Linked DNA regions of Cystobacter fuscus DSM 2262. The protein of the gene in region 2 binds, or shares a complex with, the protein of the main gene of each other region. Links are inferred from orthologs where the notes say so. Each region holds a gene or a part of one and is shown on either strand. Other genes may lie near its edges.

What was found. Proteins that work in one complex are often made in the same cells at the same time.
Region 1: dnaX (region 2) and holB share a complex: the UniProt entries of both Bacillus subtilis proteins name them as parts of the DNA clamp loading complex. The link is inferred for Cystobacter fuscus DSM 2262 from one-to-one orthologs.

The regions. Positions count from the first base shown.
Region 1 is NZ_ANAH02000005.1:157,429-160,222, forward strand. It holds holB (DNA polymerase III subunit delta'), read right to left. Parts: upstream 2,015-2,794; coding sequence 986-2,014; downstream 1-985. Other genes in the region: holA (DNA polymerase III subunit delta), read right to left, coding at 1-989; D187_RS08210 (hypothetical protein), read right to left, coding at 2,141-2,425; D187_RS08215 (hypothetical protein), read right to left, coding at 2,474-2,752. UniProt on the Bacillus subtilis protein: DNA polymerase III is a complex, multichain enzyme responsible for most of the replicative synthesis in bacteria.
Region 2 is NZ_ANAH02000009.1:455,292-462,740, forward strand. The notes cover bases 3,060-5,867. They hold dnaX (DNA polymerase III subunit gamma/tau), read right to left. Parts: upstream 5,167-5,867; coding sequence 3,952-5,166; downstream 3,060-3,951. Other genes in these bases: D187_RS18150 (hypothetical protein), read right to left, coding at 3,075-3,881; D187_RS18160 (glycosyltransferase family protein), read left to right, coding at 5,357-5,867. Also shown: D187_RS18135 (protein kinase domain-containing protein), read left to right, coding at 476-2,053; recombination mediator RecR, read right to left, coding at 2,067-2,660; D187_RS18145 (YbaB/EbfC family nucleoid-associated protein), read right to left, coding at 2,667-2,984; more of D187_RS18160, read left to right, coding at 5,868-6,802; tRNA adenosine(34) deaminase TadA, read right to left, coding at 7,180-7,449. UniProt on the Bacillus subtilis protein: Part of the beta sliding clamp loading complex, which hydrolyzes ATP to load the beta clamp onto primed DNA to form the DNA replication pre-initiation complex.

The DNA.
Region 1 (2,794 bases), on a different replicon or contig from region 2:
TGCAGCCCGTGCACCCCCTGCCCCATCGCATCCACCGTGTAGTCCAGCGCCGCCTTCAGGTTGCGATTCTGCAGGGCCTCGGACAGCTCGAAGAACTCCTCCTCGCGCGTGTGCGCCACCAGCAGCGCCACGTCCGCCGCCTCGATGGTGGAGCCCTCCGCGTACGTCGCCAGCTTCTCCAGCTCGGACTGCAACAGCCGCACGTTGCCGCCAATGCGCTCCTTGAGCAGGTCCGCCGCGGCCTTGCTCAACTTCTTCTTGAACGGCCAGAGGAATTCCTCGGCGAGCGGGCCGATCTCCAGGTCCTTGTGCCGCGAGGCCACCTTGCGCTCGACGAGCCGGCCCTTGTCCGCCGCGAGCTTCACCAGCGGGTTCTTCGCGTCCACGTCCGAGGCCGCCATCACCAGCGTGTGCCCCGGCGGCAGGCCCTTCTCGAAGAGGGTCAGCAGCGCGCTCGCATCCCCCTCGGGGGCGCTGATGCGCTCCTCCCGGCAGAACGCGGCCACCTCCTTGAGGAAGAGCAGATCCGCCTCCGCCAGCTCGACGTTGAGCTCCTCCTTCCACTCCTCCGCCGAGGGCGCCCCTGGAGCTTCGGGGTCCAACTGCGCCACGCCCCACCCCGCCCGGGCCGCCAGCGCGAGCAGCCGCCGTGCGCCCTCCTTGCGCTTGCCCGCCGTCCATGCCTCGCGCGCCTTGCCCAGCGCGTTGCCCCGGCCCTTCTTGGGCGCGAGGAACTCCGGGTCGCGCACCAGCACCACCTTGCGCCCGGGAAACAGCGGCATCGTGGCCAGCTCCTGCGCCACCTCGCGCGGCGAGCCCGCGTCCAGCACCGCGAAGTTCAGCCCCGCGGACGCATCCGGCAGCAGCGCCTTCACCAGCTCGTCCGCGCCCTTGCGCACGAGGTACTCCTCGCCCCACAGCAGGTAGAGCGGATGCACCACCTTGCCCGCCCGCGCCTCGTCCAGCACGTCCTCGATGTCCGCGCTCATCGCCCCTCCAGCAATTCAATGAGCATCCGCTCCAGTTGCAGCCGGGGCGAGCCGTTGCGCTCCACGATGGTCGCCCGCGCCTTGTCCAGCAGCGCGTGCCGCCGGTGGAGCATCGACTCGTGCGTGCGCGCCGCCACCTCGTGCGCGAGCGCGTCCAGGTCCCGGTTGGCCAGGCGCTCCCCTCCCACCTTCGCCATCGCCACGTCGCGCGTCCACAGCGAGAGGATGGAGAGCGCCTGCTCCGCGTCCTCGCGCGACTCGCCGAACGTGGCGGCCCAGCGCAGCATCGCGCTCGGCTCTCCGGGCTTGAGCGCCTCGAACGAGGCGATGACGTCCTTACGGGCCGCGAGCGCCTTCAAGTCCAACGCCATGGCCCGGCCGAGGCTGCCTCCGGCCATCACCGCCGCGAGCATGGCCGTCGGCTCGTCCAGCTTGCGCTCCTTCTGGAGGCGCTCGGCCACGAGCTCCACGGGCAGCGGGCCGAAGGACACCTTGGAGCAGCGGCTGCGGATGGTGGGCAGCATCTTGTCCGGAGCCGAGGCGAGCAGGATGAGCGTGGTCTCCGCGGGGGGCTCCTCGAGCGTCTTGAGGAAGGCGTTCTGCGCCTGGGCATTCATCTGGTGCGCGTCCACCACGATGGCCACCTTGCGCTTGGACTCGAGGCCCCGCAGGCAGATGCGCTCGAGCAGGGAGCGGATCTGATCCACGCGGATGTCCCGGCTGGGCGTGGTGGCGAAGTCCGAGCGGCCCGCGAGGCCGCGCTCCACGCGCTCGGCGTCGGGCATGAGCCAGGACACGTCCGGGTGGGCGCCCTTGGCGATGCGGGTGCAGCTCGAGCAGGTGCCACAGCCCACGTCGGGCTGCTCGGGACAGGTGAGCGCCTGGGCGAGCCCCACGGCGGTGAGCTCCTTGCCCACGCCCTCGGGCCCGGCGAAGAGGTAGGCGTGATGAACCGAGCCACCCCGAAGCGCCGACTGGAGCGCGTCGATGGCGCGTGGCTGTCCGACGACCGATGCCAACGTCATGGGGGTGTGTATCCCCGCTCGCGTCCCACCCGTCAACCACTCAGGGGGTAGAGCGCGCCTGGCCCGCCCGGCCCACCCTCCCGGCTCCCGGCCAATGGCGCAGGCGGGCCGTGGCAGGCACCGGGCTCACTTGCTCCAACAGGTGGCGTACGCGGTCCGTCCGCACTTGGCATTGGCGTAGCTCTGGCACTGGCCGTAATCCACGACGCCCGCGCCCACCGCGGACCATTGGGTCGCACTGCTGGTGCACTTCCAGGTACAGAGGCGCGCGCCCGAGTCCCAGCCTTCACACACCGCGCTCTCGGTCGTGCCGAGCTGCTCCTGGGCGTCCATCTCCTCGGGGAGTGGACCGCCACAGGCGGCGAGGAGGACACCAGACACGAGGCCAAGCAGCAGGGTCTTCATCTTCATGGAGCAATCCTTGGGGTAGGAGGGTTCACAGGGGAGCGATGGGGGTGCTCACTTGCTCCAGCACGCGCCATACGCGGTCCGTCCACACTGGCCGTTGGCGTATTCCTGACACTGGCCGTAGCTCACCGTGGCCGAGGTCGTCCACCACGTGGAGTAGCTGTAGCACTGGAAGGAACACTTGCGCGCGCCCGAGTCCCAGCCCTCACACAGGGCGCCCTGGGTCGTGCCGAGCTCCTCCGCCGGTGCCTGAACGTCCTCGGGACCGGGGCCACCACACGCGATCATCAGGCCAGACACAAAACCCAGCATCAGCATCTTCATCTTCATGTGGAGTTCCCCTCTGGAGGCGCCGCTGGAATCGGGCGCGGC
Region 2 (7,449 bases):
TCGACCTGTGCTGCGGCGGCCCCTGCCGGTTTCCGGAGTGAATTTCGGAGGTTAGGTGCGGTGCTCCCGACCCGGGGAGCTTTAGCAAAGCCCCTGCCACCCCGCAAGAAGCCGCCACCTTCTGTGCGGAGGGGTCCGCGCGTCGGGCGCCCGTGCGCGTGCAGGGGGGAGGGGAAGGCCGTCATCAGGAGGGGAGCATCATCCATGCGAAGGGGATTTCAAAATTCCGGACGAGTCCACCCATTACCGGGGAAATCATCCGGTATCCACTATACTGCGCCCATCGGGGTCCGCTCGAACTTCGAACGCGTGTCTCCCCCTCCTTCTTGCGCTCGGCGGGGGGGCGGGTTCCAGGCCAGGCGTCCCCCCGTGTGCGAAGGCGAACACGCCCCGCTTGCCCATGACGCCAACCCCTCCCCCCCCGGCGGACCCCACCGCTCCGGGCCCATGGATACGCCAGGTCTTCGGGCCATACGTGCTCCGGCGCAAGCTGGCCGAGGGCGGAATGGCGGAGATCTTCCTCGCCCGGCGCGCGGACGGACAGGACGGGGCGCGTGAGGTCGTCATCAAGCGGATCCGGCAGGCGCTGGTGGGCCAGCCGGACTTCCTGGAGATGTTGCGCCAGGAGGGCCGCCTGGCGACGCAACTGGTCCACTCCCACCTGGTGCGCGTGTACGAGCAGGGGAGCGTGGAGGGCCGCGCCTACCTCTGCATGGAGTGGCTCGCCGGCGAGGACTTCTCCACCCTGGTGCGCCTGGCGAGCCTGCGCCGGGAGTTCATGCCGGTGCCCCTGGTGCTGCGGGTGCTCGCCGACGCGGCGCGCGGGCTGCACTACGCACACGACTTCGTCGACGCCTCGGGCCAGCCGCTGAACATCGTCCACCGCGATGTGTCGCCCTCCAACCTGTACGTGACGTTCGAGGGGCAGGTGAAGGTGCTGGACTTCGGCGTCGCCCAGGCGGGAGGGGCCGCCACGCGCCCGGGAGAGATGAAGGGCAAGGTCATCTACATGGCGCCCGAGCAGGCCCTGGGCGGCGCGGTGGACCGGCGCGCGGATGTCTTCTCGCTGGGCGTGTGCCTCTACGAGGCCCTCACCCATGTGCGGCCCTTCGCCCGGGAGCGCGACGCGGCGGTGCTGGATGCGCTGCGCGAGGGGGACTTCCCGCGGCCGCGCGCCTTGCGGCCCGAGCTGTCCCCGGAGTTGGAGGCGGTGGTGCTCAAGGCGATGGCCCCCGCGCCCGCGCGCCGCCATGGCTCCGCCGCCGAGTTCGCCGACGCGCTCGAGCGGCTGCTGGCGCGGGAGTACCCTCCGGCGACCCCCGCCCAGCTCGCCGCGTACCTGCGCGCGAGCGTGGGCGAGGAGCGCTACCGGGAGAAGACGTTCGTCCCGCCGTTCGACCCGTCCGGCAAGGGGGGCGGCTCCAAGGTGGTGCGCTCTCCGATGGTCACGGGCGCTCCGCGACGGAGGCCCGGGCCGCCGGGCGGGTGGCTGCCGTGGGCCGCCGGGGCGCTGGCGCTGAGCCTGGTGGGCGGGGGGGCCGTGCTCTTCTCGCGCCCGGCCTCCGCCCCGGTGCTTCCCCCCGTCGAGGGGCCGACCTCCGCGGCGCAGGTGACACCGTCCCCGGCACCCGAGGCCCTCCCGGACGCGGGGACGCAACCCCCTTCGCCTCCCCCGGAGCCCGCCGGGAAGGAGACGCCCAGGACACGGCAGGCGGGGCGGGGCTCCTCCCGGCAAGCGTCCGTGCCGGGCAAGGGCAAGGTGCCCGCCTCGTTGGAGGTCGCGGACGTCCAGCGCGTGGTGACGCGCAACCGGGCGAGCTACCTGCCATGCTTCGAGCGGCACAAGGAGGACCTGCGCGCGGACGAGGGCGAGGTGCGGATGCGCTTCACCATCCAGCCCTCGGGCCGGGCGGAGACGAGCACCCAGGGGGCTCTGGCGGAGCGTCCGCTGGGCAAGTGCCTGGAGCAGCGGTTGAACCGGTTGCGCTTTCCCGCGCACCGGGGTGACGCGGTGACGGTGGTGTTGCCGCTGGGCTATCGCGTCACGCGCTAGCCCGTCCGGGACGCTAGAGATCGCGCCGGGCGCTGAGGGCCTTGGCGAGCGTGGCCTGGTCGGCGTACTCGAGGTCCCCTCCCATGGGCAGACCCTGGGCGATGCGGCTCACGCGGATGCCCGCGGGCTTGAGCAGGCGCGTGAGGTAGAGCGCCGTGGCCTCGCCCTCCACGTCCGGATTGGTGGCGAGGATGATTTCCTCCACCCGCCCGTCCCCGAGCCGCTCGAGCAGCTCCTTGATGCGCAGCTGCTCGGGCCCCACGCCGTCCAGCGGCGAGAGCACGCCGTGCAGCACGTGGTAGCGCCCCTTGAACTCGCGCGTGCGCTCCAGGGCCATCAGGTCCGCGAAGGACTCCACCACGCACACCACGCGGTCATCGCGCCGCTGGTCCTGGCAGAAGCCGCACAGGTGCGTGTCGGTGAGGGAGAAGCACCGGCCACACAGGTGCACCTTCTCCTTCACCTCGCGGATGGCCTGCGACAAGTCCATGGCGTATTCGCCCGGGGCGCGCAGGATGTGGAAGGCGAGGCGCTGGGCGGTCTTCTCCCCGATGCCGGGGAGCTTCGCGAGCTGGGCGACCAGGCGGTTGAGAGGATCAGGCGTCATTCGAGCTCACGTAACACCGGGGATCTTCACCCCGCCCGAGATCTTGCCCAACTCCCGCTGCATCTTCTCGCGGCTGCTCGCCAGGGCAGCGTTGACGGCGGCGGTCACCAGGTCCTCCAGCAGGCCCAGGTCGTTCGGGTCCACCAGGGACTTGTCGATCTTGATGCTGCGCACTTCCTGCACGCAGTTGGCCACCACCTTGACCCGGCCGTCGCCGGCCTGCGCCTCGACGGTCTCCTCGGCCAACTCCTTCTTGCGCTGCTCGATCTTCTCCGTGAGCTTGTTGGCCTGACGGATGAAGTAGTTCAGGTCGATGCCGGGCATGTGCTTCCTCTTGGGGCGTGCGAGCGGGCAGGACACGCGCCCGCTCGGGGTGAGTCGGAGCGCGCACCCTAGCGTCCGTCGAGCGCGTTGTCAGGGGCTCTCGTCAGGAGACTCGCTCGTCGGGGCAGCCACCGGACGCACGGGCAGATCGTAGACCTGGATGTGTTCGATCTCCCCGCCGAGCAGCTTGAGGGTGGCCCGCACCGCGGGATGGGCGCGCACCCGGCCCTCGGTGCTCTTCTCGTACGCGGCCCGCTCGGAGGCATCCTGCTCGGCGAGGCTGATGAGTCCCGCGCCCGGGCCCGGGCCATTGGCCGCCTCGGCCTTGTCGCCCTCCGCGCAGTCCTGCACCACGAGCTTCGTGGGGCGGCCGAAGTGCTCGGAGAGCGCCTTCTCGACGATGGCGCGCCCGCTGCCCGAGACCGTGGCCTTGTGGAAGCCATCCTTGGGCGGGTAGGCGATGGCCACCTCTCCCTCGCGGATCCACAAGAGGCGGCCACAGGCGAGCGATTTGGCATGCCGGCCCGAGGCCTCGCGCATGGTGTCCACGGCCGCGCGCCACCGGTCCTGGAGCGGACGCCGGGGATTGTCGCGGCCGGAGATGGCCATGGACGTCGGGGGAGGGGGCGCTCCCCGGTGGGGGGTGGGCTCGATGGACGGGGCCTCCGGAGGCGGGGGCTCGGGTTCGCTCGAGGGGGCGAACTCGCTCTGGGGCGGGGGAGGCTCCTCCGGGAGGCACTCGCCGGACGCGCAGCCGTCGGCCGGGCCTTCCTCGGGAAAGTAGCGCTCGTCGTCGACGGGGGGCGGCTCCGGAGCGGGAAGCGGTGCTCGCGGTGGAGGCCGCACGTTCGTCACGCGCACCACGGGGGGAGCGGGCACGGGGCTCGCCGGAGGCATGTCGCGGGCGATCGCGGCCGGGCGCGGGGGCTCGGCCACGGGAGGGCGGGGGGCGGGTGTGGGCGCGCGCTCAGTGGGCGCGAAAGTTGGCCGGGCTGGAGCGACCTCCGGGCGCTCCAGGGGCTACCTTGTGGCCGTCCTCGGCGCCCAGGCCGGCGGCGAGACGATCCACGCGCGCGAGCAGGTCCGGGATGGAGCCGGCGGGCGAGAGCTGGATGGCCTTGAGCAGTGCCATCTCCAGCGCGAGCCGGGGTTGGGCCGCGCGCGACACCTCCCACACGCACCCGTGCACGATGTCGAAGAGCCGGGAGATCTGCGCCGCGTCCGCGTCCTTGGCGAGCGCGCTGAGCGCGGTGCGCTCGGTCTCGGCGAGCTCCGTGGGGGCCTCGCCCAGCGTCTTGGCCACGAAGAGGTGGCGCAGCTGCAGGGCGAGCTCCTCCGTGAGCCGCTTGAGATCCGTGCCGCGGTTGAAGACCTCCTCCACGCGCTCGAGCACGCGCTTGGCGTCCTTGCGCACCAGGGCCTCGGCGAAGTCCTGCACCACCGTGCGATCGATGGCGCCCAGGGCATCGGCCACGGCCTCGTCGCTGGGGTTGGCGCCACAGGCGGAGAAGATCTGATCCAGGAGGCTGAGCGAGTCGCGCATGCCGCCCTCGGACTGGCGCACCACCATGGAGAGCGCCCGCTCGGAGATGGCGACCTTCTCCTGCTCGCAGATGTACTTGAGCCGATCGAGCATCACCTTGGCGGGGATGCGCCGGAAGTTGTGGCGCTGGCAGCGCGAGAGGATGGTGTCCGGGAGCTTGTGCGCCTCGGTGGTCGCGAAGATGAACTTCACGTGGCCGGGCGGCTCCTCCAGCGTCTTGAGGAGCGCGTTGAACGCCGCCCCCGAGAGCATGTGGACCTCGTCGATGATGTAGATCTTGTGCCGGTCGCGCTGCGGCAGGTACTTGGCGTTCTCGCGGATCTCCCGGACGTTCTCCACGCCGTTGTTCGAGGCGCCGTCGATCTCCGCCACGTCCACCGAGGTGCCCGCGGCGATCTCCCGGCACGCCTGGCAGGTGTCACAGGGGTTGGCGGTGGGCCCCTTCTCGCAGTTGAGGGCCTTGGCGAGCAGACGGGCGGCGGTCGTCTTGCCCACGCCTCGTGGTCCGCAGAACAGATAGGCGTGCGCCACCCGGTCCATCTTGATGGCGTTGGCGACGGTGCGGACCACGTGCTCCTGGCCGGTCATGTCGTCGAAAGTCTGCGGGCGCCATTTACGGGCGAGAACGAGGTAGCTCATGGGGGTAGGTGAATCTAACCATGGCGTCCTCGCCAACGCACGTCTTCCGCGCGTCCCACTCGACTTTCCAAGTCACTTCCCGGAAAAGGGGGAGACCACTCCGGGAGTCGGGCCCTTCACTCGGGGTCGGAGGCGTCGCCCGCCTTGCGCTCGCCCGGGAGGCCAGGGAGAGTCGCGTCCGAGCCTCCCGATGACCGTTCCCGCGCCGCTGCCCCCACTTGCCGCCACCCCTGAACCCGTGTCCGACGTGACCGCCCACCAGGGGGGCGCGCCAGCGTGGGGTCCATGGGTGGGGGCGGGCGTGGCCCTGTTGCCGGCGCTGCTCGCGGTGGCGCAGCTCGGGCGCATCCACCCGGATGAGGTGTACCAGTTGTTGGAGCCGGCCTGGTTCCGGACCCACGGCTATGGCGTGCTGGCATGGGAGTGGCGCGTGGGCCTGCGCAACTGGGCCGCGCCCCTGGTGGCCTCGGGGCTCCTGCGCCTCGCCTCGCTGCTGGGCCTCACGCACCCGGTGGCCTACCGGGCCCTGCTCGCCGTGCCGCAGGTGGCCCTGCACGGGTGGATGTTGTGGGCCGCGTACCGCTTCGCCGAGCGGCGCGTCGGACCTCGAGGCGGACTGCTCGCGATGCTCGCCATGGGCCTCTATGGCCCGGTGCTCGTCTTCGCGGGCCGCACGCTGGGGGAGTCGCTCTCCGCCGCCTTCCTGGTGGTGGCCATGGAGGCGCTGGACCGTCCGGAGCGCTCCGCGCGCGGGGGCCTGGTGGGCGGAGCGGCCCTGGGACTGGCGGTGGTGGTGCGCTATGGCTCGGCGGTGATGGTGCTGATGGCGCTCGCCTGGCTGGTGGGGGCCCGGCGGTGGCGGACCCTCGCCTGGACCTGCCTCGCGGGAGGTGTCGTCGCCGTGGGGTTGGGAGTGCTCGACCAGGTGACGTGGGGCCGGCCCTTCCACTCGTTCCTGGCCTACGTCGACTTCAACGTCCTCTCGGGTCAGGCGGCGCGCCAGTTTGGTGCCTCGCCCCCCTCCTACTACCTGGGGCCCTGGCTGCGCGGCCTGCCCGGGTGGATCTGGCTGGTGGCCCCCCTGGCCTGGGCGGCCTGGCGCCAGCGGCCCTCCCTGTCCCTGCCGGGGCTGTGCGCGGTGGGCTACTTCGCCGCGCTCCTCTTCACCGCCCACAAGGAGGAGCGCTTCCTCTACCCGGGGCTGTTGCTGCTCGTGCTGGCCGCCGCCCCAGTGGCCGCGGGCTTCGTGGTGTCTCGCGGGGCGACGGCCTGGCGAGCGGTGGGGGGCGCGCTGCTCCTGCTCACCGCGGTGGTGCCGGGCGTCTTCCTGCTCTCGGAGGACCTGCGCGGGGACCAGTTCCGGGCCATCGTCTCGGCCACCCGGGACGAGGGCACCCGGGGCCTGCTCATCGTCAACGAGGGGCTGTGGGGCGCCGGGGGCTTCTTCTACATCGGCAAGAACATCCCCTGGATGACGTGCGACTGGCCCCAGGACGCGAACTTCCAGCGGGCCATGCGGGACGCGCGCTTCAACCGCGCCGTCACCTTCGACGGCCGGGCGCTCGCCGAACTCCAGGCGGCGGGCTTCCAGGTGATGGGGCGGGTGGGGCGCGAGACGCTGCTCACGCGGCCCTGAGCGGGCGGCGAAGCGGGCGGCCCCAAAAAAGAAGGAGCCGAACTCCCTGGGCAGGGGGCTCGGCTCCTTCACAAGAACGGCCGGGACACACGCGGAGGTGCGCTACCGTTGCTTCCTTCCGGACCTGGCGGGATTCACGTCCCCACGTTGTCCCGACCACAAGCTCTTCAGCTACTACAACAACAACGGAGAGGGTGGGATTCGAACCCACGATACCCTTTCAGATATACACGCGTTCCAGGCGTGCGCCTTCAACCGCTCGGCCACCTCTCCTTGAGACTGCTGCGGAGAGCGTAGGATTCGAACCTACGATACCGTTCCCGGTATGCCTGATTTCGAGTCAGGTGCCTTCGACCACTCGGCCAGCTCTCCAATATTCACTTGTCGCGTTTCTTCGCGCGCAACCGCTCGAAGAAGTCCTTCAAAACCTGGCGGCACTCGTCCGCCATGATGCCACTCGTGACCTGGAGCCGGTGATTGTGCCGGGGCTCCTCGGCCAGGTTGTAGAGCGAGCCGACAGCGCCCGCCTTGGGATCCGGGGTTCCGAAAACCAGCCGGGTAACCCGAGATTGAACCAGCGCTCCCGCGCACATCGCGCAGGGTTCCAACGTCACGTACAGGGTGACACCGGATAGCCGCCAGGCGTT